DNA from 4 places in the Pseudomonas sp. NPDC090208 genome. Region 1 is predicted to be linked to each of the others. Evidence: predicted binding sites of a transcription regulator. Region 1 holds the regulator's gene; each other region holds the start of a gene.
What was found. Region 1 encodes FliA, which starts transcription of late flagellar genes. Its sites were predicted from a motif close to CTAAAGTTTNNNNNNNNNNNGCCGNTAA; they were not measured.
Positions count from the first base shown of each region.

Region 2: the regulator FliA is predicted to act here: its motif matches at 5,161-5,188, upstream of flgM (flagellar biosynthesis anti-sigma factor FlgM).
Region 3: the regulator FliA is predicted to act here: its motif matches at 3,426-3,453, upstream of ACIPL0_RS01265 (methyl-accepting chemotaxis protein).
Region 4: the regulator FliA is predicted to act here: its motif matches at 3,042-3,069, upstream of ACIPL0_RS26795 (methyl-accepting chemotaxis protein).

Region 1 is NZ_JBIVCU010000017.1:134,899-142,581, reverse strand. It holds gene flhA (flagellar biosynthesis protein FlhA) at 1-90, shown strand, start outside; gene flhF (flagellar biosynthesis protein FlhF) at 102-1,457, shown strand; gene fleN (flagellar synthesis regulator FleN) at 1,577-2,410, shown strand; gene fliA (RNA polymerase sigma factor FliA) at 2,407-3,147, shown strand; gene ACIPL0_RS24685 (chemotaxis response regulator CheY) at 3,408-3,782, shown strand; gene ACIPL0_RS24680 (protein phosphatase CheZ) at 3,802-4,590, shown strand; gene ACIPL0_RS24675 (chemotaxis protein CheA) at 4,722-7,025, shown strand; gene ACIPL0_RS24670 (chemotaxis response regulator protein-glutamate methylesterase) at 7,226-7,683, shown strand, end outside.
Region 2 is NZ_JBIVCU010000007.1:66,210-73,892, forward strand. It holds gene flgD (flagellar hook assembly protein FlgD) at 1-327, opposite strand, end outside; gene flgC (flagellar basal body rod protein FlgC) at 343-786, opposite strand; gene flgB (flagellar basal body rod protein FlgB) at 790-1,197, opposite strand; gene cheR (protein-glutamate O-methyltransferase CheR) at 2,339-3,166, opposite strand; gene ACIPL0_RS13725 (chemotaxis protein CheV) at 3,205-4,137, opposite strand; gene flgA (flagellar basal body P-ring formation chaperone FlgA) at 4,213-4,974, shown strand; gene flgM (flagellar biosynthesis anti-sigma factor FlgM) at 5,225-5,542, shown strand; gene ACIPL0_RS13740 (flagella synthesis protein FlgN) at 5,592-6,059, shown strand; gene ACIPL0_RS13745 (flagellar brake protein) at 6,141-6,881, shown strand; gene ACIPL0_RS13750 (GlxA family transcriptional regulator) at 7,107-7,683, opposite strand, start outside.
Region 3 is NZ_JBIVCU010000001.1:301,436-309,118, reverse strand. It holds gene ACIPL0_RS01275 (methyl-accepting chemotaxis protein) at 1-132, opposite strand, end outside; partial or broken gene ACIPL0_RS01270 (methyl-accepting chemotaxis protein) at 124-1,209, opposite strand; gene ACIPL0_RS01265 (methyl-accepting chemotaxis protein) at 1,473-3,308, opposite strand; gene ACIPL0_RS01260 (16S rRNA (uracil(1498)-N(3))-methyltransferase) at 3,708-4,415, opposite strand; gene tatC (twin-arginine translocase subunit TatC) at 4,412-5,206, opposite strand; gene tatB (Sec-independent protein translocase protein TatB) at 5,203-5,616, opposite strand; gene ACIPL0_RS01245 (twin-arginine translocase TatA/TatE family subunit) at 5,627-5,887, opposite strand; gene ACIPL0_RS01240 (phosphoribosyl-ATP diphosphatase) at 5,933-6,265, opposite strand; gene hisI (phosphoribosyl-AMP cyclohydrolase) at 6,268-6,660, opposite strand; gene ubiB (ubiquinone biosynthesis regulatory protein kinase UbiB) at 6,718-7,683, opposite strand, start outside.
Region 4 is NZ_JBIVCU010000021.1:55,980-63,662, forward strand. It holds gene ACIPL0_RS26775 (TraX family protein) at 127-870, opposite strand; gene ACIPL0_RS26780 (low specificity L-threonine aldolase) at 970-2,010, shown strand; gene ACIPL0_RS26785 (cell division protein ZapA) at 2,282-2,584, opposite strand; gene ACIPL0_RS26790 (hypothetical protein) at 2,581-2,814, opposite strand; gene ACIPL0_RS26795 (methyl-accepting chemotaxis protein) at 3,134-4,759, shown strand; gene gbcB (glycine-betaine demethylase subunit GbcB) at 4,932-6,032, opposite strand; gene gbcA (glycine-betaine demethylase subunit GbcA) at 6,365-7,663, shown strand.

The sequences.
Region 1 (7,683 bases):
GCAGTACCGAACATGCATGTTTTGGCTTATCAGGAAATTCCTGACAATAAGCAAGTCACCATCGTAGCGACTGTCGGGCCGAACGGCTGAGGTAGTGAGTCATGCAAGTTAAGCGTTTTTTCGCCGCCGATATGCGACAAGCCATGAAACTGGTTCGTGATGAGTTGGGCGCGGAAGCGGCCATCATCGGCAACCGGCGGATCGCCGGCGGCGTCGAGCTGACTGCCGCGCTGGACTACAAGCTGTCGGCGCTGGCGCCGCGCGTGCCGAACATCGAGCTGGAAGACGAGCTGCGCAAGACCCAGTCGCGCATCGTCACTGCCCAGGCCGAGCTGAGCAGCCGCACCGAGCTGGATGCCGTCGGCAACCGTCAGCTGTTCTCGGGCCTGGCGATGGATGACAGCAAGCACATCGAGCCGACTCTGGACGAGCCGTTCCGCCCGTCGATCCATGCGGCCATTGCTGCGGACCGCGCCGAGCGCGCCGAACGTGCCACCGCCGAACCTGCGGTGAGCCAGCGCGCCTACGAGTCGATGCGTTCCGAATTGACCGGCCTGCGCGAACTGCTGGAAGTCCAGCTCGGTTCGCTGGCCTGGAACCAGTTGCAGGGCAGCCGTCCGCAGCAGGCCAACCTGTGGCGTCGTCTGCAGCGCATCGGCCTGTCCGGCCCGCTGTCGCGCGACCTGCTGGACATGGTGCCGAACGTCGACGACCAGCCGCACGCCTGGCGCATGCTGCTGGCCCATCTGGCGCGCATGATCGTCACGCCGGAGATCGAACCGCTGGAAGAAGGCGGGGTGATTGCCATGGTCGGCCCGGCCGGCATGGGCAAGACCACCACTCTGGCAAAACTGGCGGCGCGATATGTGTTGAAATACGGCGCACAAAATATCGCGCTGGTGAGCATGGACAGCTTCCGCATCGGTGCCCAGGAGCAGCTCAAGACATTGGGGCGTATCCTCAATGTGCCGGTGACCCATGTCGACCCGGGGCAGTCGCTGGCTCAGGCGCTGGAACCGTTGCTGCGCAAGCGCGTCGTGCTGATCGACACCGCCGGCCTGCAGGCCAGCGATCCGGCCCTGCGGCTGCAGCTGGAAAGCCTCGCCGGTCGCGGGATCAAGGCGCGCAATTATCTGGTCCTGGCCACCACCAGCCAGAAGCAGGTGCTGACAGCGGCGTACCACAGTTACAAGCGTTGCGGTCTGGCCGGGTGCATCCTGACCAAGCTGGACGAAACCGCAAGCCTCGGCGAAGTGCTGAGCCTGGCGGTGACACACGAATTGCCCGTGGCCTATCTCACCGATGGCCCACGGATACCGGATGATCTGCATTTGCCACGTCGGCACCAGCTGGTGAGCAGGGCTGTCAGCGTGCAGATGCAGGAGGAGCCTAGCGAGGAAGCGATGGCGGATATGTTTGCGGATCTTTATCACAGCCCCGACAAGCGCGTGGGCTAGGTAGGGAAAATGACACAGGAATATACCTGCATCGATGGTCTGCCAGGCATTGTTCACACACTGAACGTGCAGCCCTACATGTGGCTTAGGTCTAAGCAAGACAAGGTAAAGAATTAACTATGGGCAGCATGCATCCCGTACAGGTTATCGCGGTGACCGGTGGCAAAGGTGGCGTCGGCAAGACCAACGTGTCAGTGAACCTCTCACTGGCCCTGGCCGAGCTCGGGCGTCGCGTCATGTTGCTGGACGCCGATCTGGGTCTGGCCAACGTCGACGTATTGTTGGGGCTGACCCCCAAACGCACCCTGGCCGACGTCATCGAGGGACGCTGTGAGCTGCGCGATGTCCTGTTGCAGGGCCCTGGCGGCGTGCGCATCGTGCCGGCCGCTTCGGGCACCCAGAGCATGGTCCAGCTGACCCCGGCCCAGCATGCCGGCCTGATTCAGGCGTTCAGCGAGATCGGCGACAACCTCGACGTACTGGTGATCGACACCGCTGCCGGGATCGGCGAATCGGTGGTCAGCTTCGTGCGCGCGGCTCAGGAAGTGCTGCTGGTGGTGTGCGACGAACCGACCTCGATCACTGACGCCTACGCGCTGATCAAGCTGCTCAACCGCGACTACGGCATGAACCGTTTCCGCGTGCTGGCCAACATGGCGCAGAGCCCGCAGGAAGGGCGCAACCTGTTCGCCAAGCTGACCAAGGTCACCGACCGTTTCCTCGACGTGGCGCTGCAATACGTCGGCGCTGTGCCGTACGACGAGTGCGTGCGCAAGGCCGTGCAGAAACAGCGTGCCGTGTACGAAGCATTCCCGCGTTCCAAATGTGCGCTGGCGTTCAAGGCCATCGCGCAGAAGGTCGACACCTGGCCGCTGCCGGCGAATCCGCGTGGCCACCTTGAATTTTTCGTTGAGCGCCTGGTTCACCAGACCAGTGCAGGGCCCGTGTCATGACAGCAAGTGGCTATCGCATGTACAGCAAATCATCCAAAGATTCCCAGTATGAGCTGATCGAGCGTTATGCCCCCTTGGTCAAGCGCATCGCTTACCACCTGCTGGCACGTCTGCCGGCCAGCGTGCAGGTCGAGGACCTGATCCAGGCCGGCATGATCGGCCTGCTCGAAGTCTCGACCAAATACGACTCGACCAAGGGCGCCAGCTTCGAGACCTACGCCGGCATCCGCATCCGTGGTGCGATGCTCGATGAAGTGCGCAAGGGCGACTGGGCACCGCGCTCGGTACACCGCAATACGCGCATGGTCAGTGACGCGATTCGTGCAATTGAAGCAAAAACCGGTCGTGACGCTAAAGATCACGAGGTTGCTGCCGAACTTCAAATGAGTCTCGACGAATATTACGGGATTCTGAACGACACCCTGGGCAGTCGTCTGTTCAGCTTCGACGACCTGTTGCAGGACGGCGAGCATGAAGGGCTGCACGAGGACGGCGCGAGCCAGTCGCTCGAACCGTCGCGGGATCTGGAAGACGAACGTTTCCAGAGCGCGCTGGCGGACGCCATTGCCAACCTGCCGGAGCGTGAACGCCTGGTGCTGGCGCTGTACTACGACGAAGAGCTGAACCTCAAAGAGATCGGGGAGGTCCTGGGGGTCAGCGAATCGCGGGTCAGCCAGCTGCACAGCCAGTGCGCCGCGCGCTTGCGTGGCCGGTTGGGAGAGTGGCGCGCGCGGTAACGCATCGAACGCAGGGGCGGCATTTCGCGGCATCTGCGTGCTGTATGTAAGACCGGCTGTGCAGGGCGTTTGAGGGCAACGGTAGACAAGGCAGGAGCCGGTCGGATCAGGTTTTTGCAGGCCTGTTTCGCTGTGCGCGTGATCCCTTCTCGTCATCATCCCCCTTCGTTTTCGCAGAGCCGCTCAGAGAGTAATGATTGAACGCGCACCCAGGAACTGGATGCGTTAAAGACTGCTTGGAGGTCGAATTGGACAAGAACATGAAAATCCTCATCGTTGATGACTTTTCAACGATGCGGCGGATCATAAAAAACCTGTTGCGTGACCTGGGGTTCACCAACACGGCCGAAGCAGATGACGGTACCACCGCATTGCCGATGCTGCAGGCCGGTGGCTTCGATTTCCTGGTGACCGACTGGAACATGCCCGGCATGTCCGGCATCGACCTGCTGCGTCAGGTGCGCGCCGACGAGCGTCTGCGTCATCTGCCGGTTCTGATGGTGACTGCCGAGGCCAAGCGCGAGCAGATCATCGAAGCCGCTCAGGCCGGTGTGAACGGCTACGTGGTGAAGCCATTCACCGCGCAGGTTCTCAAAGAAAAGATCGAGAAGATATTCGAGCGCGTCAATAGCTGATGTCCGCTGCGAGGGCGCTATGAATCCTGAAGATTCAACGATGGGTGACTTCGAGTCGACCCTGAAGAAACACGCACAGGAATTGGTCGAAAGCCTTGAACAAGGCAAGTTCGGCGAGGCCGTGCAGGTCATCCATGAGCTGAATCAGACCCGGGATCGTGGCCTGTATCAGGAAGTCGGCAAGCTGACGCGCGAGCTGCACAGCGCGATCGTCAATTTCCAGATCGACCCGCGCATGCCGCAGGCCGAAGAAGTCTCGCAGATCACCGACGCCACCGAGCGCCTGTCCTACGTGGTCAGGCTCACGGAAGGTGCGGCCAACCGCACCATGGATCTGGTCGAACAGAGCACGCCGTTGATGAACGGCCTGAGTGCCGACGCTCGCGCCTTGAGTGCCGACTGGGGACGCTTCATGCGTCGCGAGATCAGCGCCGACGAGTTTCGTGATCTGGCCCGTCGCGTCGACGGCTTCCTGGCGCGCAGCGAGACCGAAACCCAGCAGGTCGCCAGCCACCTGAACGACATTCTGCTGGCCCAGGATTACCAGGACCTGACCGGTCAGGTGATCAAGCGCGTGACCACACTGGTCACCGAGGTCGAGAGCAATCTGCTCAAGCTGGTGCTGATGGCCAGCCAGGTCGATCGTTTTGCCGGGATCCAGCACGATCAGGAACACTTCCGCCAGCAAAAAGAACAGGAAAAACTTCATTCCAAGGGTGAAGGTCCGCAGATTCATGCCGATAAACGTGAAGACGTCGTATCCGGTCAGGATGATGTGGACGATCTGTTATCCAGCCTTGGCTTCTAAGATTTTAGATTCCAGGTTCTATGTGAAAGTGGCTGCTGATCCGGCGCGTGAATGCTTCGTCGAAAGCAATGTGCCCGGACGCTGATGCAGCCCCTGGATCGGTTTGACGGTTAATTTTAGGAGCACCCCCAATGAGCTTCGGCGCCGATGAAGAAATCCTTCAGGATTTTCTGGTAGAGGCCGGCGAGATCCTGGAGCAGTTGTCCGAGCAATTGGTCGAGCTGGAAAGCCGACCGGATGACGCGGATCTGCTTAATGCCATTTTTCGCGGTTTTCACACTGTAAAAGGGGGCGCCGGCTTCCTCCAGCTCAACGAGCTGGTTGAATGCTGTCACATCGCCGAAAACGTGTTCGACATCCTGCGCAAGGGTGAGCGCCGTGTCGACGCGGAACTCATGGACGTGGTGCTGGAAGCGCTGGACACCGTCAACAGCATGTTCGGTCAGGTCCGCGAGCGCTCCGACATCACCCCGGCCACGCCTGAGCTGCTGGCGGCGCTGTCGCGTCTGGCCGAGCCGGCTTCAGCCGATGAAATCGCGGCGGCTGCTGCCGCTGTGCCAGTCGTGGAAGAGGAGGTCGCCGAGGCGCCGTCCGAAGACATCACCGACCAGGAATTCGAACAACTGCTCGACTCGCTGAATGCGGTCAAGGCCGAAGCGGCGGGTGCTGCTGCACCGGTTGCGCCCCAGGAAACCAGCGGGGAAACGCCGAGCGACGAAATCACCGACGCCGAATTCGAATCGCTGCTCGACCAGTTGCATGGCAAAGGCCAGTTCGCGGTCGACGCGGTCGTGCCGCCTGCAGCTCCTGCGGCTGAGGCGCCAGCGGGCGAAGTGGCGAGCGACGAAATCACCGACGACGAATTCGAAGCGCTGCTCGATCAGTTGCACGGCAAAGGCAGTTTCTCGCCTGACACCGCCGGTGTGCCGGCTGCCGCTGCGCCAACCGCCGCTGAGGCTGCGGATGCAGTGCCATCGGACGAAATCACCGATCACGAATTCGAAGCGCTGCTCGATCAGTTGCATGGCAAAGGCAAGTTCGAACCGGCCGTAGCGGCGGGCGCGACAGCCACGGCCACGCCACCGGCTGCGGCGAAGAAAGCGGAAGCTGCGAAATCCGAAGCGCCGAAGGCAGAAGCACCGAAAGCCGAGCCGGCCAAAGCCGCCGCGCCGGCTGCTGCACCGGCCAAGGCGGCTCCGGCACCGGCTGCTGCGCCTGCCGCTGCCCGTGCACCTGCGCCGGTGGCCGACAAGGCGCCGACCGAAGCGGAAACCACCGTGCGCGTCGATACCGCGCGGCTGGACGAAATCATGAACATGGTCGGCGAACTGGTGCTGGTGCGTAACCGCCTGGTGCGCCTGGGCGCCAACAGCGCCGACGAAGCCATGTCCAAGGCCGTGTCCAACCTGGACGTGGTCACCGCTGACCTGCAGACCGCGGTGATGAAGACGCGCATGCAGCCGATCAAGAAAGTCTTCGGCCGCTTCCCGCGTCTGGTTCGCGATCTGGCCCGTCAGCTGAAGAAAGAGATCAACCTGGAACTGGTGGGTGAAGAAACCGACCTCGACAAGAACCTCGTCGAGGCCCTGGCGGACCCGCTGGTCCACTTGGTGCGCAACGCCGTCGACCACGGCATCGAGTCGCCGGACGAACGCGAAGCTTCGGGCAAGGCCCGTGGCGGTCGTGTGGTGTTGTCCGCCGAACAGGAAGGCGATCACATCCTGCTGTCGATTTCCGACGACGGCAAAGGCATGGACCCTGCGGTGCTGCGCGCCATCGCGGTCAAGCGCGGGGTGATGGACAAGGATGCCGCCGACCGTCTGAGCGACACCGACTGCTACAACCTGATCTTCGCGCCGGGCTTCTCGACCAAGACCGAGATTTCCGACGTGTCCGGTCGTGGCGTGGGCATGGACGTGGTGAAAACCAAGATTTCCCAGCTCAACGGCTCGATCAACATCTACTCGACCAAGGGCCAGGGCTCGAAGATCGTCATCAAGGTGCCGTTGACCCTGGCGATCATGCCGACCCTGATGGTGATGCTGGGCAACCAGGCTTTCGCCTTCCCGCTGGTCAACGTCAACGAGATCTTCCACCTGGACCTGTCGACCACCAACGTCGTTGACGGTCAGGAAGTGGTGATCGTGCGCGACAAGGCGCTGCCGCTGTTCTACCTCAAGCGCTGGCTGGTCAGTTCGGCCGCCCACGAGGAACAGCGCGAGGGGCATGTGGTGATTCTCTCGGTCGGCACCCAGCGCATCGGCTTCGTCGTCGATCAACTGGTCGGTCAGGAAGAAGTGGTCATCAAGCCGCTGGGCAAGATGCTGCAAGGGACTCCGGGCATGTCCGGCGCCACCATCACCGGTGACGGCCGCATCGCGCTGATTCTCGATGTGCCGAGCATGCTCAAGCGTTACGCCGCACGGCGTATCTGACAACGGCGAGGCAATGAGCCTGGTGGGAGCGAATTCATTCGCGAGAGGCCGGTACATCCGCAGCCGATGTATCGCCTGATGGATTCATCGCGAATGAATTCGCTCCCACGGGTTTTCCATCCACCGCGGTCATTTCGGTGGGGCAGATGTTGATGGGAAGCGGGCTGCGGGAGCGGCCTGTTTCGCCTAATGGAGTATTTATGGCCGTCAAGGTTCTGGTGGTGGACGATTCCGGATTTTTCCGCCGCCGCGTCTCGGAAATTCTTTCCTCGGATACAACGATTCAAGTCGTCGGCACCGCCACCAATGGCAAGGAAGCGATCGAGCAGGCCCTGGCGCTCAAGCCCGACGTGATCACCATGGACTACGAAATGCCGATGATGGATGGCATTACCGCTGTCCGGCACATCATGCAGCGCTGCCCGACCCCGGTGTTGATGTTTTCGTCGCTGACCCACGAAGGCGCCCGGGTGACCCTCGACGCGCTGGATGCCGGTGCGGTCGATTACCTGCCGAAAAACTTCGAAGACATTTCGCGCAACCCGGACAAGGTCAAGCAAATGCTCTGCGAGAAGGTGCACACCATCTCGCGCAGCAACCGTCGCTTCAGCAGCTACGCCAGCAGCGTGTCCGCCCCGGCGCCGAGCGCTGCGCCTGC
Region 2 (7,683 bases), on a different contig from region 1:
GGAGTCGACGATCACGTTGCGGCCAACCAGCGAGGACGCCTGCAGCGCTTGCGAAGACTGATACATGCCGCCGATCGCATCGACCGAGGTGCTCAGGTTCTGCATGGTTTCCAGGCTGCTGAACTGCGCCAGCTGCGCCACGAACTCGCTGTTGTCCTGCGGATCGAGCGGGTTCTGGTTCTGCATCTGGGTGACCAGCAACTGCAGGAACGCATCCTTGCCCAGGGAGTTGGCGCCGGTGGAGGTATCGCCAGCCTTGGTGCTGCCGATGCCCTGCAGCGATTTGACGAAATCGCTGGCTGTACTGTTATCGACGGAAGTGGTCATCTTGAACGCCCCTTATCACTGACCCAGGGTCAGTACCTTCTGCATCATTGTTTTCGCGGTGTTCATGATTTCCGCGTTGGTCTGGAACGAGCGGCTGGCCGAGATCATGTCTGCCATTTCATTGACGACGTTGACGTTCGGGTAATAGACGTAGCCGTTCTTGTCCGCTGCCGGATGGTTCGGCTCGTAGCGCGCTTCCAGGTTGGAAGGGTCTTCGACGATGCCGGAGACCTGCACGCCGGTGCCGGCCTGACCCTGGTCTTCGAACAGCGAGGCGCTACCCCCGGACTCCTGCCCCTGGAACACGGTGGAGAACACCGGGTGACGGGCGCGGTAGGTCTTGTCGAGGCTCGACGAGACGGTTTCGGCGTTGGCGATGTTACTGGCCACCGTGTTCAGGCGAGTGTTCTGCGCACTCATGCCGCTACCGGCAATATTGAAAACATTGGATAGGGACATGAATTACTCTCCGCGCAGGGCTGACACCAGCCCTTTGAATTTGCTGTTGAGCAAGGTGAAGCTGGCCTGGAAGTTGATGGCGTTTTCCGCGTAGTTGGCGTTCTCGACCTGCGCGTCGACGGTGTTCTGGTCGAGCGACGGTTGCGACGGTGTGCGGTACATCAGCGCGGCATCGCCGGTGCTGGCGCCTTCGGCTTCGATGTGACGGCTGTTGGTCATGTTCAGGGCGAACGTGCCGTTGTTGGCCTTGTCGCTTTCCGCCGCCAGGACCTTGGAGAAATCCAGGTCACGCGCCTTGTAGTTCGGCGTGTCGGCGTTGGTGATGTTGTTGGCCAGCACTTCGGCACGTTGGGCGCGGAAGTTCAGCGCCTTTTCGTGAATGCCCAGTGCCTTGTCGAAGCTGATGCTCATGTCGGGAACCTTTACCGGTTGAACCAGATGTTCGTGACAGTGAGATAGCAAGTGGCGTGCCAGTTTGTTCCAGGCCCGTATTCCGGGCGTTTCAGGCGGGTTTGGCAAAGGGCATGACAGAAAAGCGGCAAGGGATTTCCGCTATGGAAGAGGAAAGCGGCAATGGGCGTGCCGATTTTTTGCCGTTTCTTTTGGTGGGGCGGCGTTTGTTGGTTTGTTGTAGGGGTACGGTAAGAGCGGATTTTTGTTGGCTGTGGGGTTTGTGGGCATATCCGTTTTTTTGGGTGGCGAGGATTACGGTTCCGCTCTTACAGCGGGTCACTTTTGGAAAAGCGCCAAAAGTAACCAAAAACGCTTTGCTCCTGGTTTGGTCCTCCTTCGTCGGATTCCCTCACTCCGACGACGCTCCGTGGGCACGCGCCGAACGGACGTCCCTGTCCCGGCGCTCTCGCGGCATCCTGCCGCTCGGCCCACTCCGCATCGCCTGCGCTCAGCCTGCACCCAAGTCGCGTTTGCGGCGTCTGGACGGGCGCGTCCCAAAAGCAAGATCAAAAGCTGTAGGAGCCGGGCTTGTCCCGCGACCTGGCGCGAAGCGGCAGCCAATCCGGTAAATGCGTTGTGTCAGACAGGCATAGTCGCCAAGGTTTACGACGGGTTCCCCGCCGGTCGCAGGGCAAGCCAGCTCCTACAGGGGCCCGCGCATGCCCCTCGCCGTTGCCGTTGCCGTTGCCGTTGCCGTTGGATTTTCTTGCGCGATCTTCCAGACGCCGCCGAACGCGACTTGGGTGCAGGCCGAACGCAGGCGGCGCGGAGTGGGTCGAGCGGCATGGATGCCGCGAGAGCCGCGTTGGGCCAGGGATGGCCCTTTCGCGGCGGGCCCACGGAGCGTCGCCGGAGTGAGGGAACCCGACGCAGTCGGGCCAAACCAGGAGCAGGGCCTTTTTGGTTACTTTTTCGGCTCCTGGAAAAAGTGACCCGCTGTAAGAGCGGAACCGCCAGCCGCCATAACCGAAGAAACGGATATGCCCCCCATCGCAGAAAAAAACAGATCTGCTCTTCAGGTACCCAACCACCAAACCACCAAACCACCACAAACAAAAAAGCCCGCCAAAGCGGGCCCTTCCTGACCAACCACCAAACCTCACTTGGCCTGATAAATGATCCCCGGACTGCACTGCACCATCTGATAATGATCCGGCAACCCGTTCAACGCCTCCGAAGCCCCCAGGAACAGATACCCCCCAGGCTTGAGCGTCGCATGAATCCGCATGAGGATGTCTTTCTTCACCTCGGCCGAAAAATAGATCAACACGTTCCGGCAAAACACGATGTCGAACTTGCCTAACGCTGCGTAACTGTCCAGCAGGTTGAACGAACGGAACTCCACGCGACTCTTGATCGGTGCCTTGACCGTCCAGCGCCCCGGCGTCTTCTGATCGAAATACCGCTGCAGACGATCCGGCGACAACCCCCGGCCAATCGCCAGGCTGTCGTACTCACCCGTCTTGCAGTTGTTGAGCATGCTGCCCGACAGGTCGGTCGCCACGATCTGCACCCCGGACTTCAACTGCCCCGGATTGCTGCGCTCGAACTCATCGATCGACATCGACAGCGAATACGGCTCCTGCCCCGACGAACAGGCGGCCGACCAGATCCGCAGACGCTGACCAGGGCTGGCCTTGATCTGCTCCGGCAACACCTTGCTCTTGAGCACCTCGAACGGATACGTATCGCGAAACCACAGGGTTTCGTTGGTGGTCATCGCATCCACCACCTGCTCGCGCAAACCGCTGCGCGGCTGAGTCTGGATGCGTTGAATCAGCTCGCCCAGGGACTTGATGCCCTGCTGTTCCATCAGCTTGTTCAGGCGACTGGAAACCAGATATTGCTTGTTTTCACCCAGCAAGATGCCACAGGCTTTTTCCAGGAAGACCCGGAACTGTTCAAAATCCAAATTACCTGTAGACATGCCGCCTCTCAAATCATGTGAACAGCTGAAGGTCCGCTTCAGCTGATATCCGCCGCCCTGATCCGATCCACCACTCTCGCGGCAAGATCGTCCGGCCGGAACTTGGCCAGGAAATCGTCGGCTCCAACTTTTTTCACCATTGCCTGGTTGAACACCCCGGACAACGAAGTGTGCAGGATGATGTGCAGCTTCTGCATGCGCGGATCGTTACGGATCTCGGCAGTCAAGGTGTAGCCGTCCATCTCCGGCATTTCAATGTCGGAGATCATCATCAGGAACTCTTCTTCCGGCTTTTTGCCTTCGTCCACCAGTTTGCGCAGATATTCCAGTGCCTGACGACCGTCATTCAACGCCGTCACTTCGACACCCACGGTCTGCAGGCAACGGGTGACCTGCTTGCGCGCCACCGACGAGTCATCCACCGTCAGCACCCGCAGCGACAACGCCTTGTGCTGCACTTCGGCATCCACCACACCGGCGGAAATGTTTTCCGAAACCGGCGCCACCTCGGCGAGGATCTTCTCCACGTCGATGATTTCCACCAACTGGTTGTCGATGCGCGTCACTGCCGTGAGGTAGTGATCGCGACCGGTTCCCTTGGGTGGCGGATGAATGTCTTCCCAGTTCATGTTGACGATGCGCTCCACCGAATGCACCAGAAAACCCTGAATCTTGGTGTTGTACTCGGTGATGATCACGAACGCGTTGCCGATGTTGGCCAGCGGCGCTGCGCCGGTTGCCATCGACAGATCGAGAATCGGGATCGTCCCGCCACGAATATTAGCCACTCCGCGCACGATCGGACTGGATTTGGGCATGAGGGTAAGTTTCGGGCACTGAAGCACCTCTTTTACCTTGAACACGTTGATCCCGTACAACTGCTTGCCGTCCAGACGGAACAGCAGCAATTCCAGGCGGTTCTGCCCTACCAGTTGAGTGCGCTGGTTCACTGAATCCAAAACACCAGCCATGCACCACACCTCCCCAAACGACCAATTGCGCACTGCCGGATCGGCAAGCGGCACGGGCCTTGCTATTTACCCGTCATGAACACACTAACGACAGTATCCCGACACTTCCAACGCGCAAGCCGCAACTTGTTGCGCGTGCTGGCTGCCGTGTGTCTGCTGGGCACCGCGGGCCTGGGCCGCGCGGACAACGTGACCATGCCTGAACAACTTATCGGCGTCACCCAGGGCTTTCTTGAATTCACCGTGGAAGACTATCTGGCGACCAGCCAGACCCAGGGCCGCTATGAAATCGAAGTCAAGCAGCTCGACCCGCGCCTGCGCATGCCGCATTGCGACAAGGAATTGACAGCCAGCCTGGAAAGCCCGGCCCAACCGGTCGGTCGCGTGACGGTACGCCTGCGCTGCGAAGGCAGCTCACCGTGGACGGTGTTCGTGCCCGCGCAGGTACATCTTTATCGCAACGTGGTGACCGTGGTGCGCCCGATGAAGCGTGATGCCATCGTCAGCGAAGGCGACGTCGCCATGCGTGAACGCGATGTCGGCCTGCTCGGCCAGGGCTTTCTCGATTCGCTGGATCAGGCGGTCGGGCAGAAAGTTGTCCGACCAACGGTCATCGATCAGATTCTGACACCGGTTCACCTGGCGCAACCGCAGATGGTGCGCAAGGGCGATCAGGTGGTGATCAGCGCGCGCAGCGGTTCGATGAGTGTGCGCATGCCCGGCGAGGCCTTGTCCGACGGCGGTTTCAACGAACAGATACGGGTCAAGAACCTGAACTCCAAACGGGTCATCAAGGCCAACATCGTTGCCCCCGGGCAGGTCGAGGTGCCCATGTAAACCTGTCGAACCTCTGGCGCTACGCTTGCGCTTTTTCTACACTCGGAACCGTCACGCCCCCTGCGAAGTCAATGGACGACTGTTTTCGCACTGGCCTTGGGGTTTGTACGAAAGTCCGCGAGCGCATGTCAGGCAAGGCCGTATTCAATGCCGCCTGTCCGAGCGCAGCCACTTTTCGTACAAAGCCTAAAGTTATTCCGGGCTTGGTCGAAACAATGGCAAGCGTCCAAGAACCCAGAGGTTTTCAATCATGGTCATCGACTTCAGTCGTTTGAATAGCGCCACTACCGTTGGAGGTACTTCGCGTACCGCCGGCAGCAAGGAAGCAGGCAAGACCGAGGCAACCGCCACGGCCGACACTTCCGCGAACGTCAGTGGCAGCGGTGAGAAAGTACATTTGAGCAGTGAAGCTCAACAGTTGCAGAAGATCACTGACTCGTTGCGTGATCAGCCCGCCGTCAACAGCGCCCGTGTGGCCGAGTTGAAGCAGGCGATCGCCGACGGCAGCTACAAGGTCGACAGCAACCGTGTTGCGAACAAACTGCTTAATTTCGAAGCCCAGCGCTAGCCCCCGGTCTGCGCAGGGGCTTCTGGACGCTTGAATCCCAGGGCATGCGATGCAAGACACAACGTTGCTTCAACTGATCACGGACGATATTGCGCCGACCCGGCACCTGCTGGAGATCCTGAAGGCTGAATCGATCGCCCTTCACGGTCGCAATATGGTCGAAATGGAACACATCCTGGCGCAGAAACAGGCGTTGGTGATCGTGCTCGAACAGCACGGACGCAGACGTAGCCAACTGATGACCAGCCTGGGCCTGCCCGCCAATCGCGCGGGACTCGAAGACGTGGCCAGGCATTCGTCGGTAGGCGACGCATTGTTGAAAGCGGGCGACGAGCTCAGCGCACTGATGGTCGAATGTCAGGCAGCCAACGAACAGAATGGCAGTCTGATCCAGCTGCAACAGCTGACCACGGCCCAGCAACTGAGAATCCTCAACGGTGGCGACACGCCGGCGCTGTATGACAGCCGCGGATCGACATCGGGAAGAGCCAGACCACGTCCGCTTAGCCAGGCGTAAGTTCTTGTATCAAGGTGTGCAACATGATGGCAAAATGCCGCAGTCGCACGCTGTCGTTTTTTGCCTGGAGATGGATGAACCGTGAATGCATTAAGTGCGGAAGATACTCCGCAGCCCCCAAAGGTACTTACCACGCCTTTGGAAATTGCCTCCACCCTGCGACTGCTGATGGAAAGCCATGATCCGCTGATCATCACCTTCCACGAACGCAGCCAGCGCTTCCAGAGTTACGTCATCGAAGTCGACCGTGACACCAACGTCGTGGCGCTGGACGAGATGATCCCTCGCGACGGCGAGCGTTACATGGCCAATGGCGAGTCGTTTCGCGTCGAAGGCTTCCATGAAGGCGTGCGCGTGGCCTGGGAAGTCAAATCCCAGATGACCATCATCGAAGACCCGCACAGCTATCGCGGCCCGCTGCCCGAAGAAGTCGTCTATCACCAGCGCCGCAACGCATTCCGCGCTGCGTTGAAACTGGCTTCGCTGGTCGACATCGAACTGGCGGGCGACAAGCTCAAATCGCCGCTCAGAGGCAAACTGCTGGACATTTCCGCCACCGGTTGCAAGCTGCGTTTCGAGGGCGACGTGTCCGACCGCATCCAGCTGGGTCAGGTGTACGAGCGCTTCATGGCGGCCCTGCCGATCGGCAGCATGACCACCTCGGTGGAACTGCGCCATCTGCACTTTGAAGAGAAGTTCAACACCACCTTTGCCGGTGTGCGCTTCCACAACATGACGGGGCTGGTGCAGCGTCAGGTCGAGCGTTTCGTCTATCACCTGCAACGCGAAGCCCGCCGTTTCGACAAAGACGACGACTATTGATTCGTCTTGGGTAGCCCGGCTTGCCGGCGTCGGCGGTCTCAGGATCGCAGACACTGGCAAGCCAGGCTGCTACAAATCCGGCAACACCGATTATTTGTGGGAGGGAGCCCTGCTCGCGAAGACGGTATGCCAGCCAGCCTCGCCGTGTCGGCCATGACGCTTTCGCGAGCAGGGCTCCCTCCCACGGCCTTCGGCCAGAATCAAAAGCTGCTCCACTCCCCCGCCCTAAAACACCTCCACCGTCGGCCCCGAACTGCGACGCAGTGACTGCGGTGACTGCCCGTAAACCCGCAAGAAGGCCCGGCGCATGCGTTCGCGATCGCCGAAGCCGGTTTCGCTGGCCACGGTTTCCAGTGGCAGCCGCCCCTGCTCCATCATCAGCCGTGCCGCCTCCAGACGCAGGTTCTCCACGGCCTTGGCCGGCGAAGTGCCGGTCTGCGCGCGGAACGTGCGACTGAACTGGCGCGGGCTCAGGCACGCTGCATCGGCCAGTTCTTCCACCGACAGTTCGCGACGCAGGTTTTTCCGCGCGTAGTCCAGCGCCATCTGCACGCGGTCGGAGCTGGGGCTCATTTCCAGCATCGCCGAATGCTGCGACTGACCGCCGGCGCGGCGATGGTAGAGCACCAGGTGTTGCGCCACTTTACGCGCCAGTTCGGCGCCGTGGTCCTTTTCCACCATGCCGAGGGTCAGGTCCAGCGCGGCGCTCATGCCGGCCGACGTCCAGATCTTGCCGTCGATGATGTAGATGCGGTCTTCCTCGACCTTGATCGCCGGAAACTTCCGCCGCATTTCCTGCGCC
Region 3 (7,683 bases), on a different contig from region 1:
GGTTTCTTCCTTCTGTGTGTTGACCCCGGACCGGGTCTGCTCGGTCACCGCCGATAACTGCCTGGCCGCGTTGGCGATGTGAGAGACGCCGTCGCCGATGCCGCTGATCAACTGGCGCAGGCTGACGATCATGTCCTGCATGCGCTGTTGCAGGGCGCCCATTTCATCACGCCGGCAGACCTGCAGATCCTTGCTCAGATCGCCCTGGGCAATGCGCTCGGCTGCGATCAGGGTCTGGCGCAGGGGCTCGACGATCTGGCGGGTGATCAGCCACGCGGCGAGCAGGCCAAAGACAATGGCAAGCCCGGCAGCGGCACCAAGCATTGTGCGTGACTGTCTGGCGTCGTTGTCGCGCTGGGTGATTTGCAGGGTTCTGATATTACGAATGGACGTCAGCAACTCTTCGCCCATGACACGCATGGCTTCGTGCACCGCGACGACGTTGGCCTGCAAACCTTTGAACGCCGCCAGTTCCTTGCGGTAATCCAGGATGGTCTGCCTTGCGGTATGCAAGGCGGTGAAGCTGTGGTCGGCCTGATCTTTGGCGATCTGCTCGATACTCTTCAGGGCGTCGGCGATTGATCGGTCTGCCGCTGTTTCAAACTGCGGCTGACCAGTGAAAACATAGCCCCGAGCCTCGTAGCGGGCGCTTTCGATCAGCCGGCGCAGTTGCAGAACGTTGTTGAATTCGGTCAGGCGTTCCCCGCTGTTCTGCTCCATGCTTACCGCTTTCAGAACCTCTGCCTCCACCATTCCGACAGATTCGATGGCGCTGTTCGACAGTGTCTTCAGGCGGGCGCGAGTGGCTTCGCGTTGTTGCAGCATCTGGCCCAGGTCTTTGAACGACTGCTCCAGAACGCGCATGGTCTCGCTTTGCCGGTTGAGCAGAGCCAGAACGTCTGTCGGCGGGTTTTCATTGCGCATGGTCAGCAGGTAACCGTTGATCTCCGTGATCAGGTTCATCACACGGTTGCTGCTTTCGGGGGTGTTTTCCTCACGAAACAGAAGGCGCTGGACGCGCAGATCCTTGGTTCTGGAATTGAGCTGCGCCAGCGCGCTCAACGACTCCGCGCGGTCGATCATGGTGTCCAGGCCATGCCAGCCGGTGACGGCAATGGACAAGGCCAATAGCTGGACCAGGCCGAAACCCAGCAGCAACTTGAGTTTGACGCTGGTATTGGCCAGCGCTCGATTGATTCCCTGCAACATGAGGCACCTCCTGCGAATGAGCGTTGGAAGCGCATCGGCAGGCGGGCGGGGGAGGTGACCTGAGTTGGCTGTAGGAGATTTCCGAGCGGATTCTGAAGGTGAAGCCGGTCACATTCTCATGACTGACGCAGGACCCTTGTGGGAGGGAGCCCTGCTCGCGAATGCGTTGTGTCAGCCAGTGCTTTGCCGTCTGACGGGACGCTTTCGCGAGCAGGGCTCCCTCCCACGGGTGTTGTGTATTGCGCGAGTATGTGGCGTGCAGGTCACACCCGAAAACGCCCCACCAATCCCTGCAAATGCGTGCCCAGCCGCGCCAGTTCGACACTCGACGCAGCGGTTTCTTCACTGGCGGCCGAGGTCTGCTCCGAGACATCGCGCACGTTGAGCACGCTGCGGTTGATCTCTTCGGCAGTGGCACTCTGCTGTTCGGCGGCGGCCGCGATCTGCTGGTTCATTGCCTGAATCGCCGACACCGTGCGGGTAATGCTTTCCAGCGAACCACCGGCGCGACGGGTCAGTTCGACGCTGCTGACGGTCAGTTCGCGACCGTTGTCCATGATCGTCGCCACCTGCTGGGTGCCGCTTTGCAGGCCGGCGATCAGCTCCTCGATCTCTTCAGTGGACTTCTGCGTGCGCTGGGCCAGGCTGCGCACTTCGTCGGCGACCACGGCAAAACCACGCCCGGCTTCCCCGGCGCGGGCCGCTTCGATGGCGGCGTTGAGGGCCAGCAGGTTGGTTTGCTGGGCCACCGACTTGATCACATCGAGCACGCTGCCGATCTTGTCGCTCTCGCGCTTGAGTTCGCCCATGGCCTCCGTGGAATGGCTCATTTCACTGGCCAGGCGCTCGATCTGGGCGATGGCTTCACCGACCACCCGATCACCCTCGCGGGCCTGCTGATCGGCGGCTACGGCGGCTTCCGAGGCTTCTTCGGCATTGCGCGCGACTTCCTGCACGGTGGCGGTCATCTCGTGCATGGCGGTGGCCACCTGATCGGTCTCGACTTTCTGGCTGTTGACCCCAGCGCTGGTCTGTTCAGTGACCGCCGACAGCTGCTCGGCAGCGCTGGCGATCTGCGTGACGCCGTCGCTGATGCCACCGATCAGTTCGCGCAGGCTGACCGTCATGCGCTGGATGCTGCGTTGCAGCTGACCCAGTTCGTCACGCCGCTCGACCGAAAGGTTGTGGCTGAGATCGCCGGACGCGACACGCTCCACGACCACCAGGGTGTGACGCAGCGGCAGGACGATCTGGCGAGTGATGGCCCAGGCCGCAAGCACCCCGAAAAACAGCGCCAGCGCCGTGGCAATGCTCAGCGTCAGCTGCGCCGAATGGCTGTCGGCATCGCGCTTGGCGTTCTGCGAGGCGGCCAGTTTGTCGCTGAGGTCGAGCAGGTCCTGACCCAGTGCGGCCATCTTGTCCATGGCCTGGCGGCTGATCTGGTGGGCATTGCGGTACTGGCCGACGGCTTCACGGTAGCCCTTGAGCGCCAGATTGGCCCGTTGCAGCTGCGGGATGTATTGCGATGACACGTCGCCGGCCAGGCTGTTGACGCCGACGATGGCCTCGTCGATGGCGGCGTTGGCGTTCTTCTCGAAATCCGGATTGCCACTGAAGGTGTAGCCGCGCACCTGAAAGCGCGCTTGCTGGATCTGCTTGCTCACGCCGACGGCGGCATTGAATTGCAGGATGTTGTCGTGCTGCAGCAGCGCTTCTTCGATCTTGCTGACTTCATCGACGGCGGCGTCAGCGGTCGCACCCAGATTGGTACGGCTGGCTTCGCGGGTTTCGATGGCCTTGCTCATGTCGGCGAAGCTGCGGCGGTAGTCGCCTGCGGCCTGGATCTGCGCGTCGAGCAGTTGCAGGTCGCCGGCGCTGCTGAGCATGCTGCGGGCGGTTTTCAGGTCGCCGTCCAGCTTGTTCAGCGCGGTCATGACAGCCGTCGCGGCATCGGCGTTGTATTGCGTGTCATAACGCATGCGCGCAGAGCGCAGGTCGAGGGTCTGTTCGCTGATCTGCGAAATGGTCGCCAGCTTGTTGCCACGATCGATCAGCGTCGTCACGCTGGACCAGCCCGTGGCGGTGATGACCAGCGTCAGCAGCAGCACCAGCCCGAAGCCGATGGCGAGCTTGCGACTGACACTCACGTTTCCGAGGTGTTGGGCAATCCAGCGATACATGATGATTCCTTTCGCGTTGTTTTTATCGATGCCGGATTATCGGCGGCGGCGCGACGAACTGTAACGCCGTACGGCGGAAGTGGCAGGGTTGTCATGGCATTTGGCCGTACCAGCCCGCTCGATGTGATCTGCACCTGTAGGAGCGCGGCTTGTCCCGCGACCTGCCGCGCAGCGGCAGTAAAACCTGAGCACACGATTTCTCTGACACACCGCGTGCGCAGGCTTTACGACGACTCCGTCGCCGGTCGCGGGACAAGCCACGCTCCTACAAGGGGAGCAGGGCAAGCGAAACGCGTGTGCAGGGCAAGTTGTGGGGGGTCAGAACAACCGGGCGAGAAGGGCGGTGACGGCGGTTTCGACTCGCAGAATACGCTCTCCCAGCTGCACAGGATTCAGCCCGGAAGCGCGCAGCAACTCGACTTCGTAGGGAATCCAGCCACCTTCAGGGCCGATGGCCAGCGTGACAGGCTGATCCACCGCACGCGGGCAGGCAGGAAAATCGCCGGGATGGCCGACCAGCCCCAGCGTGTCACCGACGATGGCAGGCAGGCGGTCTTCAACGAAGGGCTTGAAGCGCTTTTCAATGACCACCTCCGGCAAGACGCTGTCGCGGGCCTGTTCCAGGCCGAGCACCAGTTGCTCGCGAATGGCGGCCGGCTGCAGGAATGGCGTCTGCCAGAAGCTTTTCTCGACGCGATAGCTGTTGACCAGAATCAGGCGCGGCACGCCCATGGTGGCGACGGTCTGGAACACCCGGCGCAGCATTTTCGGGCGCGGCAGGGCAAGGACCAGGGTCAGCGGCAGCTTGGCCGGCGGTTCGCGGTCGAAGCTGACGGAAAGCTCCGCTTCGCGGTCTTCCAGGCGCAGCAGTTCTGCGCTGCCGAGCAGGCCGCCGACCCGGCCAACCCGCAGGCTGTCACCGACTTCCGAACGATGCACTTCCTGCATGTGGCGCAGGCGCCGGTCACGCAGGACCACGCGGTCCGCCGAAATGAAGTCGGCGTCTTCGAGCAACAACAGGTTCATGGGCGGGTCGCTGGCGGCTGATCCTGCTTGTCGCTCGCCGACTCTTCGTCCTCATGCTCGCCACGTTTGCTGACCATGCCGCTGCACAGCACACCGATCTCGAACAGCAGCCACATCGGCACGGCCAACAGGGTCTGCGAGAAGATGTCCGGCGGTGTGAGGATCATGCCGACCACGAAGCAGCCGATGATCACGTACGGGCGGATCTTTTTCAGGTACTTCACGTCGACGATGCCGATCCACACCAGCAGCACCACGGCCACGGGGATCTCGAACGCCACGCCGAACGCCAGGAACAGGGTCATGACAAAGTCCAGATAACTGGCGATGTCGGTCATCATCGACACGCCTTCCGGGGTCACGCTGGCGAAGAAGTGGAAAATCAGCGGAAACACCAGGAAATAGGCAAAGGCCATCCCGGCGTAGAACAGAATGATGCTGGAGATCAGCAGCGGCACCGCCACGCGCTTTTCGTGCTTGTACAGGCCGGGCGCGATGAAGCCCCAGATCTGGTACAGGATCACCGGCATGGCGAGGAACAGCGCGACCATCATGGTCAGCTTGAACGGCGTCAGGAACGGCGAGGCCACATCGGTGGCGATCATCGTCGCGCCTTCAGGCAGAAACTTGCGCAACGGCGCCGACACGAAGGTGTAGATCTTCTGCGTGAAGTAGAACAGCCCGCCGAAGATCACGAAGATCGCCAGCACGCAACGCAGCAGGCGCGAACGCAGTTCGGTGAGGTGCGACACCAGCGGCATCTGCTGGTCGTTTTCCGGAATTTCGCTCATGGGGCTCGTGGTGGCTGTGACGAATCGTTGGCGGAGGGCGCGCTTGGCGTGGCAACCGTTTCAGGTGCAGCACTCGGCGCGACCGTCGGCTGCGCTGCGGGCGGCACGGTTTCAGCGACCGGCGGTGCGGCCTGGGCCACAGGCTGAGCCGGTGGCTGGGGCTGCTGCGGCTGCATGATCTTGCGCGCTTCTTCTTCCAGCGAAAGGATGTGTTCGTTGTGCAACTGACGGCGAATCTCGTCGGCGCCGATTTCGCGTTCGACTTCCTGTTTGATCGCGTTGAAGCTGCGTTTCAGACGCCCGACCCAGAGCCCGGCAGTGCGCGCGGCGCCCGGCAGTCGCTCGGGGCCCAGCACCAGCAGGGCAACCAGACCGACCAGCAGCAGTTCAGAGAAGCTGATACCAAACATGCGTCACGACCTAGTCTTTGCGGATGGGCTCTTCGACTTTGTGTGCCTGACCGTCGATGGTGTGCGGCTGGTTCAGCGGCGCGCTCTGGGCGTTCTGCTGTGGCTGCACCGGCGGTTGCTCGGCAGGTTTTTCGTCGTCGTTCATGGCCTTGCGGAAGCCCTTGATCGATTCGCCGACGTCGGTACCGAGGTTCTTGAGCTTCTTGGTGCCGAAGACGAGTACGACGACCACGAGAATAACGATCCAGTGTTTCCAGTCAAAAATGCCCATGGCAGGTTCCTCTCAAGAAATTTCCGGGCGCAGGCGCCCTTGTGCTTATTCCGCCGAACGTGCTGCCTTCTCGACGTGGCCGGACAGGCCGAAACGGCGGTCCAGTTCATCGAGGACGGCTTGCGGATGCTGGCCCAGTGCAGACAGCATCACCAGACTATGGAACCACAAGTCGGCGGTTTCGTAGATGACATCGCTGCAGTCACCGCTGACGGCGGCGTCCTTGGCGGCAATGATGGTTTCGACCGACTCTTCGCCGACCTTCTCCAGAATCTTGTTCAGACCCTTGTGATAGAGGCTGGCGACGTAGGAGGAGTCAGGCGCCGCGCCCTTGCGTGCTTCGAGCACTTCGGCCAGGCGAGACAGGGTATCGGTCATGTTCAGTGTCCTGCGTGATAAATGGCGTCGGGGTCCTTGAGGACCGGATCGACGGTTTTCCAGCCGGCGTCTTCATAGACACGGTAGAAGCAGCTTTCGCGGCCGGTATGGCAGGCGATGCCACCGATCTGCTCGACCATCAGCACGATGACGTCGGCGTCGCAGTCCAGGCGCAGTTCATGCAGCTTCTGCACATGCCCGGATTCTTCGCCCTTGCGCCACAACTTGCCACGGGAACGCGACCAGTAGATAGCACGGTTTTCCGCCGCGGTCAGGGTCAGCGCTTCACGGTTCATCCAGGCCATCATCAGGATACGCCCGGTCTTGTGATCCTGCGCGATTGCCGGGACCAAACCGTCGCTGTCCCATTTGATCTCGTCCAGCCAGTCTTTCATCGTCGGCTCCGGCCGCTCTGTAAAAGGGGTTAGTGTGCCAGCGGCCTGCGCCGATGGCTATCGGCGCGCGACCAGATAGAGCCCTGAAACCAGCATCAGCAGAGCCGGCCAGGCACTCACGGCAATCAGTTCGTCCGTCGATTGAGTATGGGTGATTGCCATCACCACGCCACCGGCAAGCAGCGCCGCACCCAGCAGGCGCAGGGCCCAATGATCGCCCTTGCGCACGTGCGGTGGCGGCGGATCGGCCTGATGCGGCTGCGACAGGCGTTCCAGCAGGTCGCGGGTCATGCTGGCCAGATGCGGAATCTGCTCGACCTGGGATTGCAGGTTGCCGAACAGCGTTTTCGGGCTGACGCGCTCACGCATCCAGCGTTCCAGGAATGGCTGCGCGGTGGTCCACAGGTCCAGCTCCGGGTACAGCTGACGGCCGAGGCCTTCGATGTTGAGCAGGGTTTTCTGCAACAGCACCAGCTGTGGCTGCACTTCCATGTTGAAGCGGCGAGCAGTCTGGAACAGGCGCATCAGCACCTGACCGAAGGAAATGTCCTTGAGCGGCTTCTCGAAAATCGGCTCGCAGACGGTGCGGATCGCTGCTTCGAATTCGTTGAGCTTGGTTTCTGCCGGCACCCAGCCCGAGTCGATGTGCAACTGCGCCACGCGGCGGTAGTCGCGCTTGAAGAAGGCGAACAGGTTGCGCGCCAGATAGTCCTGGTCTTCCGGGGTCAGGCTGCCGACGATGCCGCAATCGATGGCGATGTATTGCGGATCCCACGGCGACACGGTGCTGACGAAGATGTTGCCGGGGTGCATGTCGGCGTGGAAGAAGCTGTCGCGGAACACTTGGGTGAAGAACAGCTCGACCCCGCGTTCGGCGAGTTTTTTCATGTCGGTGCGCTGGTCGGCGAGGGTCGCCAGGTCCGTCACCTGCACGCCGTAGATGCGCTCCATCACCAGCACTTTCGGCCGGCACCAGTCCCAGTAGACCTGCGGCACGTAGAGCATGGTCGAGCCTTCGAAATT
Region 4 (7,683 bases), on a different contig from region 1:
ATTTGTCAGTCACAACCGCAGCGTCTGGAATGACGCATCGCGAGCAAGCTCACTCCTACAGGATCGGCTTTCGAATCAGACCAATAGGAGTGGTGCGCGGTAACGGTTCGCGGGCAAGCCACGCTCCTACAAAATCAGCGTCCGCAGCGCGTACAACAGCAAAAAATGCCCCGGATAAATCAGATACGCCCAACGCCGCATCGGCCATACCCCGAACGCCGGGCGCCAGCGCAATATCGTCAGCCCCAGCCACGGCCCGAGCAGACACACCACCAGCGCCCCCACGGAAACCGGGTCGCCCCAGAGCATGCCGTCGATGATCTTCGGCCATTCATTGCTCAACAGGCAGATCACGCCCGGCACCAGCGCCAGCCACAGCGATTGTCGCAATACCAGCACGAACGCCGTCGGCAGCAGCACGCCATAGGCGCCGAACATTAGGTGCTGCTGAAACGCCACCCCGATGCCCACAGCCACAACTGCCAGCCCTCGCGGCAACCATTCACGGGCCATCACACCCTGAGCCACCAGCATGCCCAGCGCCAGAGTCGGCAGCACATTGAGCGTGCCGACCTCCCCCGCCATGTACAACCGATAGGGCCATTCCGCTACCAGCGAAAACAGCGCGAGCCAAAGCAAATAGCGTCCGTATTGCCGAGCATCGACGATGTTTGCCGCAGAGCGCTTGACGTTCATCGCGATCGCCAGACAAAACCACGGAAACGCCAACCGACCCGGCACATACAACCAGTCCACCGACCAACCGACGTAGCGCAGATGGTCGAGCAGCATGCTCAGCATCGCCAGCCATTTGAGCAGGTCCAGGGCACGATCGCGCTCGGCGCGGGGGGCGGTTTTCAGGTCATTCATCTCACTTCGCCGCATGGCTGAATTTTCTGACGCAACTGTGCATGACCAAATCCTGAAATCTTCGTTACAGTCACTGCCTTCGATCACAGGGAACCGGCCATGTCAGACCAAAGCCAGCAGTTTGCCAGCGACAACTATTCGGGAATCTGCCCGGAAGCGTGGGCGGCCATGGAACAAGCCAATCACGGCCATGAACGCGCCTACGGCGACGACCAATGGACAGCGCGCGCCGCCGATCAATTCCGTCAGCTGTTTGAAACCGACTGCGAAGTGTTCTTCGCCTTCAACGGCACCGCCGCCAACTCGCTGGCGCTGTCGTCGTTGTGCCAGAGCTACCACAGCGTCATCTGCTCGGAAACCGCCCACGTAGAGACCGACGAATGCGGCGCCCCGGAGTTTTTTTCCAACGGCTCCAAGCTGCTGACCGCCCGCAGCGAGAACGGCAAGCTGACGCCCGCGTCGATTCGCGAAGTGGCGCTCAAGCGCGCCGACATTCACTACCCCAAACCGCGCGTGGTCACGCTGACTCAGGCCACGGAAGTCGGCAGTGTCTACCTGCCCGAAGAGCTAAAAGCCATCAGCGACACCTGCAAGGAACTGGGCCTGAACCTGCACATGGACGGTGCCCGTTTCGCCAACGCCTGTGCCTACCTGGGCTGCACGCCGGCAGAGCTGACCTGGAAGGCCGGCATCGACGTGCTCTGCTTCGGCGGCACCAAAAACGGCATGGCGGTGGGTGAGGCGATCCTGTTCTTCAACCACAAACTGGCCGAAGACTTCGACTATCGCTGCAAGCAGGCCGGTCAACTGGCCTCGAAGATGCGTTTCCTGTCGGCGCCGTGGGTCGGCCTGCTGGAAAACGACGCCTGGCTGAAACACGCCCGTCACGCCAACCGCTGCGCGCAGTTGCTGGCGGATCTGGTCAAGGACATTCCCGGCGTGGAACTGATGTTCCCGGTGCAGGCCAACGGCGTGTTCCTGCAATTGTCGGAAGCCGCCATCGCCGCGCTGACCGCCAAGGGCTGGCGGTTCTACACCTTCATCGGCAGCGGCGGCGCACGGTTCATGTGCTCGTGGGACACCGAAGAAGCCCGCGTGCGTGAGCTGGCAGCGGATATCCGGTTGGTGATGGGGGCGTGATTCAAAGGCCGCTCCTGTAGGAGTGAGCTTGCTCGCGATTACATTGAATCAGCCACTGCAACAGTGGCTGATCTATCGCAATCGCGAGCAAGCTCACTCCTACAACGTGCCGTGCTTGGCGTACCATCGGCGGCGTTGCAGAAAATGCGGAAACTGTGGGAGCGAATTTATTCGCGAGACGCCATTTCAAACGACGCACTCTTGTCGCCCGAACGAACCTCTCGCGAATGAATTCGCTCCCACAGGAAACCGGTCCACGCCTATTGCCGTGTCAACCTTGGGCAATCGTCTTTTCGATCACTTCCACTGTCGCACTGACCTGTTCTTCATAGCGGCTCAGCTCGGCGGCATGCTGCTGCTTGAGTTCGATCTGCTTCGAGCACAGGTTCAGCGCCGCCAGCACCAACAGACGATCACCGATCAACGCCGGGTAGCTGCGCTTGGTTTCCGACAACGCCGCCTTGAGCATGACCACCGCGTCCATCAGGGTCTGCTCCTGACCGGGCGGCGCCTTGATGGTGTAGTCATTGCCCAGGATGGAAATGACTTTGGTGGTGTCGCGTTCGATGATCATGCGCCGACTGCACTGACGCTGGTCGCGCGATCCACCAGCGCCTGGATGCGTGCAGCGGTGGCGCCTTGCTTCTCTTCCTGCTCCAGCAGGCTCAGCTGCAGGCTGTCGTTGTCATCCCTGGCTTTCTGCAGCTCTTCGTTGAGCTGTGCGTTTGCGTTCTGCAGCTCCTGATTCTGCTGTACCAGGTCACTGACGAGCTTTTCCAACTGGCTTAGGGATGCTTCCAACATTTTGATATCTCAGGCAAATTTCAAAGGGCGCGTACGATAAAGAAAAGTCACTTCAGCTACCAGTGAAATCAGGGCAATCACGCCACAACACCGACCAGAAAAGCACTTGTTCCGCTTCGATTCCGCAAACGCATCGAGGTCCTGATTGACTGCGTTTTGCCTCTCTTGTTCCTGCTGTTCGTCAGATCGCCCCCCTGCGACATGAACGCGCATCACGCATCTGCGCGTTCAAGTCTCGGCGAGGCTGACCGATAAGGCATGCATTACTGCCTTTTACCCACCTTGTCTCGCATGGATCGCGGCCCTGTCAGGAACCGTCATGTCCCTACGCAATATGAACATCGCGCCCCGCGCGTTCCTTGGTTTTTCCATCATTGGTGTGCTGATGCTGGCGCTGGGCATTTTCGCCCTGACGCAGATGAGCAAGATCAATGGCGCGTCCGAACAGATCGCCACCAATATCGTGCCGGCTATCAAGAACCTCGACAAACTGACCGAGGCGAGCATCCGCCTGCGCGTGCTGTCGTACCGCCTGATGCTCAACCGCGACGCCGACACGCAACAGAAAACCATCGACCTGCTGTCGATGCGCAACAAACAGATCGACGACGCCCGCGCGATCTACTCCAAGCTGATTGCCGCACCGGACGAACAGGCCGCCTACGAGCAGTACCTGAAAACGCTCAACGACTACCGCCAGCTCGAAGACCGCATGAAATCCCTGAGCCGGGCCAACAAACTCGACGATCTGTCCGTGCTGCTGAACGCCGACCTGCAGACCAACTCGGACCAGATGAACGCGACGCTGGCCCGCCTGGTGGAAATCAACACCGCCCAGATGAACGACGCCAACCAGAACGCGTCGGACCAGTATTCGACTGCCTTCAAGCTGGTGGTGGCGCTGTTGATCATCGCGACGGCGCTGACCCTGCTGTTCGCCTGGCTGCTGACCAACAGCATTACCCATCCGATTGCGTCCGCGCTGAACGCCGCCGAGGAAATCGCCGAAGGCGACCTGACCCACACCATCAAGGTCGACGGCACCGATGAAGCCGGTCGCCTGCTGGCGGCCATGCTGAAGATGCAGTCGAAACTGCGCGACACCCTGCAACGCATCTCCGGCTCCGCCACTCAGCTGGCCTCGGCGGCTGAAGAGCTGAACGCGGTCACCGACGAAAGCGCACGCGGCCTGTCGCAGCAGAACAACGAAATCGAGCAGGCGGCGACCGCCGTCAATCAGATGACCAGCGCCGTGGAAGAAGTCGCACGCAACGCGGTCAGCACCTCGGAAGCCTCGAAGAGCGCCACCACCTCCGCCAGCGATGGCCGCGATCTGGTTCAGGAAACCGTCAGCGCCATCGAACGCATGAGCGGCGACGTACAGAGCACGGCCACCCTGATCGGAAATCTGGCTGACGAATCCCGCGACATCGGCAAGGTACTCGACGTGATCCGCGGCCTGGCTGACCAGACCAACCTGCTGGCCCTCAACGCCGCCATCGAAGCCGCTCGCGCCGGTGAAGCCGGTCGTGGTTTTGCCGTGGTCGCCGACGAAGTCCGCGCCCTGGCCCACCGCACCCAGCAGTCGACCAGCGAGATCGAACGCATGATCGGCAGTATTCAGGGCGGTACGGAACAGGCGGTCAACTCGATGCGCAGCAGCACCGAACGCGCCGAATCGACCCTGAACATCGCCAAGGGTGCCGGCGTGGCGCTGGACACCATCAACAGTGCGGTGGTGGAAATCAACGAACGCAACCTGGTCATCGCCAGCGCTGCCGAAGAACAGGCCCAGGTGGCACGGGAAGTGGACCGCAACCTGGTCAACATCCGTGACCTGTCGACCCAGACCGCTACCGGTGCCAATCAGACCAGTGCGGCCAGCAGCGAACTGTCGCGCCTGGCAGTGGACCTGAACGGCATGGTGGCGCGGTTCCGGTTGTAATTACCCGTATCAATGCAAAAGGGGAATGTACTCGCGTGCATTCCCCTTTTTTGTCTGGGAGAACATGACCTTTGTAGGAGTGAGCTTGCTCGCGATTCGTCAGATCAGGCAACCTCTTGGCGACTGACCCGACGCCATCGCGAGCAAGCTCACTCCTACAACCGTTTATCAATCAATATTCGATACGAACGTCGCCCTTCGGCACGCTGCAGCACGACAGGATGTAACCCTCTTCCACGTCGTCATCAGTGATGCCGCCGTTGTGCTCCATCTCCACTTCCCCGCTCAGTTTCATCACCTTGCAGGTGCCGCAGATGCCCATGCCACAGGCTTTCGGGATCATCAGGCCAAGCTTGGCAGCCGCCGCGTGGACGGTTTCGCCCGGTGCCACGCGAATGCTCTTGCCGGTGTCGGTGAATTCCACCTGATGCAATTCGGAGATATCGACTTCCGGCGCCTCGGCCGCCTGTTCGGCGTGCTCCACGGCGTCGGCGCGGGCTTCCGGTGGCGTCGCACCGAAGGATTCTTCGTGGTACTGGGCCATGTTGAAGCCGTTGGCTTCCAGCAGACGCTTGACCGCGTTCATGTACGGCGTCGGGCCGCAGCAGAACACTTCACGCTCCATGAAGTCCGGCGCCATCAGTTCCAGCATCTTCTGGTTCAGGTAACCGCGATAACCAGCCCACGGCTCGCCCAGCCCGTGTTTCTCGCAGACGATATGCAGCGAGAAGTTGTTGATACGCGACGCCATCTGTTCCAGCTCGCGGTGGTAGATGATGTCTTTCGGCGAACGCGAACTGTGCACGAACACCATGTCGACGTTGGCGTTGGTGTCGTAGTACCAGCGCGCCATGGACATCACCGGCGTGATACCGACGCCGCCGCTGAGGTAGAGAATCTTCGGGTTCGGGAAGTCGATGGCGTTGAACAACCCGACCGGGCCGTGAACCGCCAGCTCCTGGCCTTCGTGCAGGGTGTCGTGCAACCAGTTCGACACTTTGCCGCCCGGCACGCGCTTGATGGTGATCGAGAAGCTGTAAGGCACCGATGGTGAACTGGAAATGGTGTACGAGCGCATGATCGGCACACCCTCGATTTCCAGCTCCAGGGTGACGAACTGACCCGGCTTGAAAAAGAACAGGATCGGCTGGTCCGCCATGAAGCAGAAGGTGCGGACATCCCAGGTTTCCTGGATCACTTTGACAACCCGCACCAGGTGGCGGCCATTGGCCCAAGTCTGAGTGTTGACCGGGCTGAGGAAATTCTGGGACATGCTTGCTCTCCACGGCCGACTGTCGGCCTCTTATGGTGGCGATTCTGCGTAACGGAAGAACCGCCTATTTACCTATCAGCGACATTCACATACTTATGGCGACCAGGCCCGGTCTATAGGGGCTGCGTAGTCGTCAACGGATTCGGCCATGTCGCCCATGGATAAGGTTCGCGTCGCTCGCGGCTCCACACTCGCCGCTAAATCGACATGACTTCTTTACACCCATAAACATGAGCGACAGCCACCTTGTCGCCTCGCGTGCCAGACACACAACACAACCGTATTAGCCACATTCGCAGACCGCTGAAATTGCGGTCATGAGGACCTGAAAGATGGACGTCACCACCAAGCTGAGCCTGGGCGACCCGCTGGAACCTGCACGCAAGGCCACCGCCGAGATGCTGCAGACTCGTGAGCGCACTTACTCGCTGCCGCAGCCTTTCTACAGCGATGAGCGGCTGTTTGAAATCGACATGCAGGAAATCTTTCAAAAAGAATGGCTGATCGCCGGCATGACCAGCGAGATTCCGGCCAAAGGCAACTTCCTCACCCTGGAAATCGGCAAGAACCCGATCCTTGTCGTGCGCAAGCCTGACGGCACCGTCGCCGCCTTCCACAACGTCTGCCGCCACCGCGGTTCGCGCCTGTGCACCAAGGAAAAAGGCAAGGTCGCCAAACTGGTCTGCCCGTACCACCAGTGGACCTACGAGCTGGACGGTCGCCTGCTGTACGCCGGCACCGAAATGGGCGACGACTTCGACATGAAGAACTTCAGCCTCAAGCCGGTGAACTGCAAGACCGCCGGCGGCTACATCTTCATCAGCCTGGCGGAAAACCCGCCGGCCATCGACGAGTTCCTGCAGACCCTGCAGCACTACATGGAACCGTACGACATGGAAAACACCAAGGTGGCGGTGCAGACCACCTTGATGGAAAAAGCCAACTGGAAGCTGGTGCTGGAAAACAACCGCGAGTGCTACCACTGCAGCGGTTCGCACCCTGAGCTGCTGAACACCCTGCTGGAGTGGGACGACACCAACGATCCGCGCGCCGACCAGAAATTCAAGGACCACGTCGCCGAATCCGCCGCTGCGTGGGAAGCCGAGAAGATTCCTTACCTGCACAAGAGCTTTGGCCTGCGTAACCGCATCGTGCGCATGCCGCTGCTCAAAGGCACCGTCTCCATGACCATGGACGGCAAACAGGGCAGCAAGAAGCTCATGGGCCGCATTCAGAACCCGGACCTGGGCTCGATGCGCATCCTGCACCTGCCGCACTCCTGGAACCACTGCATGGGCGACCACGTCATCGTGTTCACCGTGTGGCCGATCAGCGCCCAGGAAACCATGGTCACCACCAAATGGCTGGTGCACAAAGACGCCGTCGAAGGCGTGGACTACGACGTGGCGCGCCTGCGCGAAGTCTGGGACGCGACCAACGACCAGGACCGTCGTCTGGCCGAAGAAAACCAGCGCGGCATCAACTCCGTCGCCTACCAGCCAGGCCCGTACTCGAAAACCTACGAGTTCGGCGTGGTCAACTTCATCGACTGGTACAGCGCCAAGCTCCTGGAAAACATGGGCGCCGAGCCTGCGCCATACCTGAAAGGCGTGGCGGTTAACCACGAGTAATCCGGGGAGCCCCTCCCCTG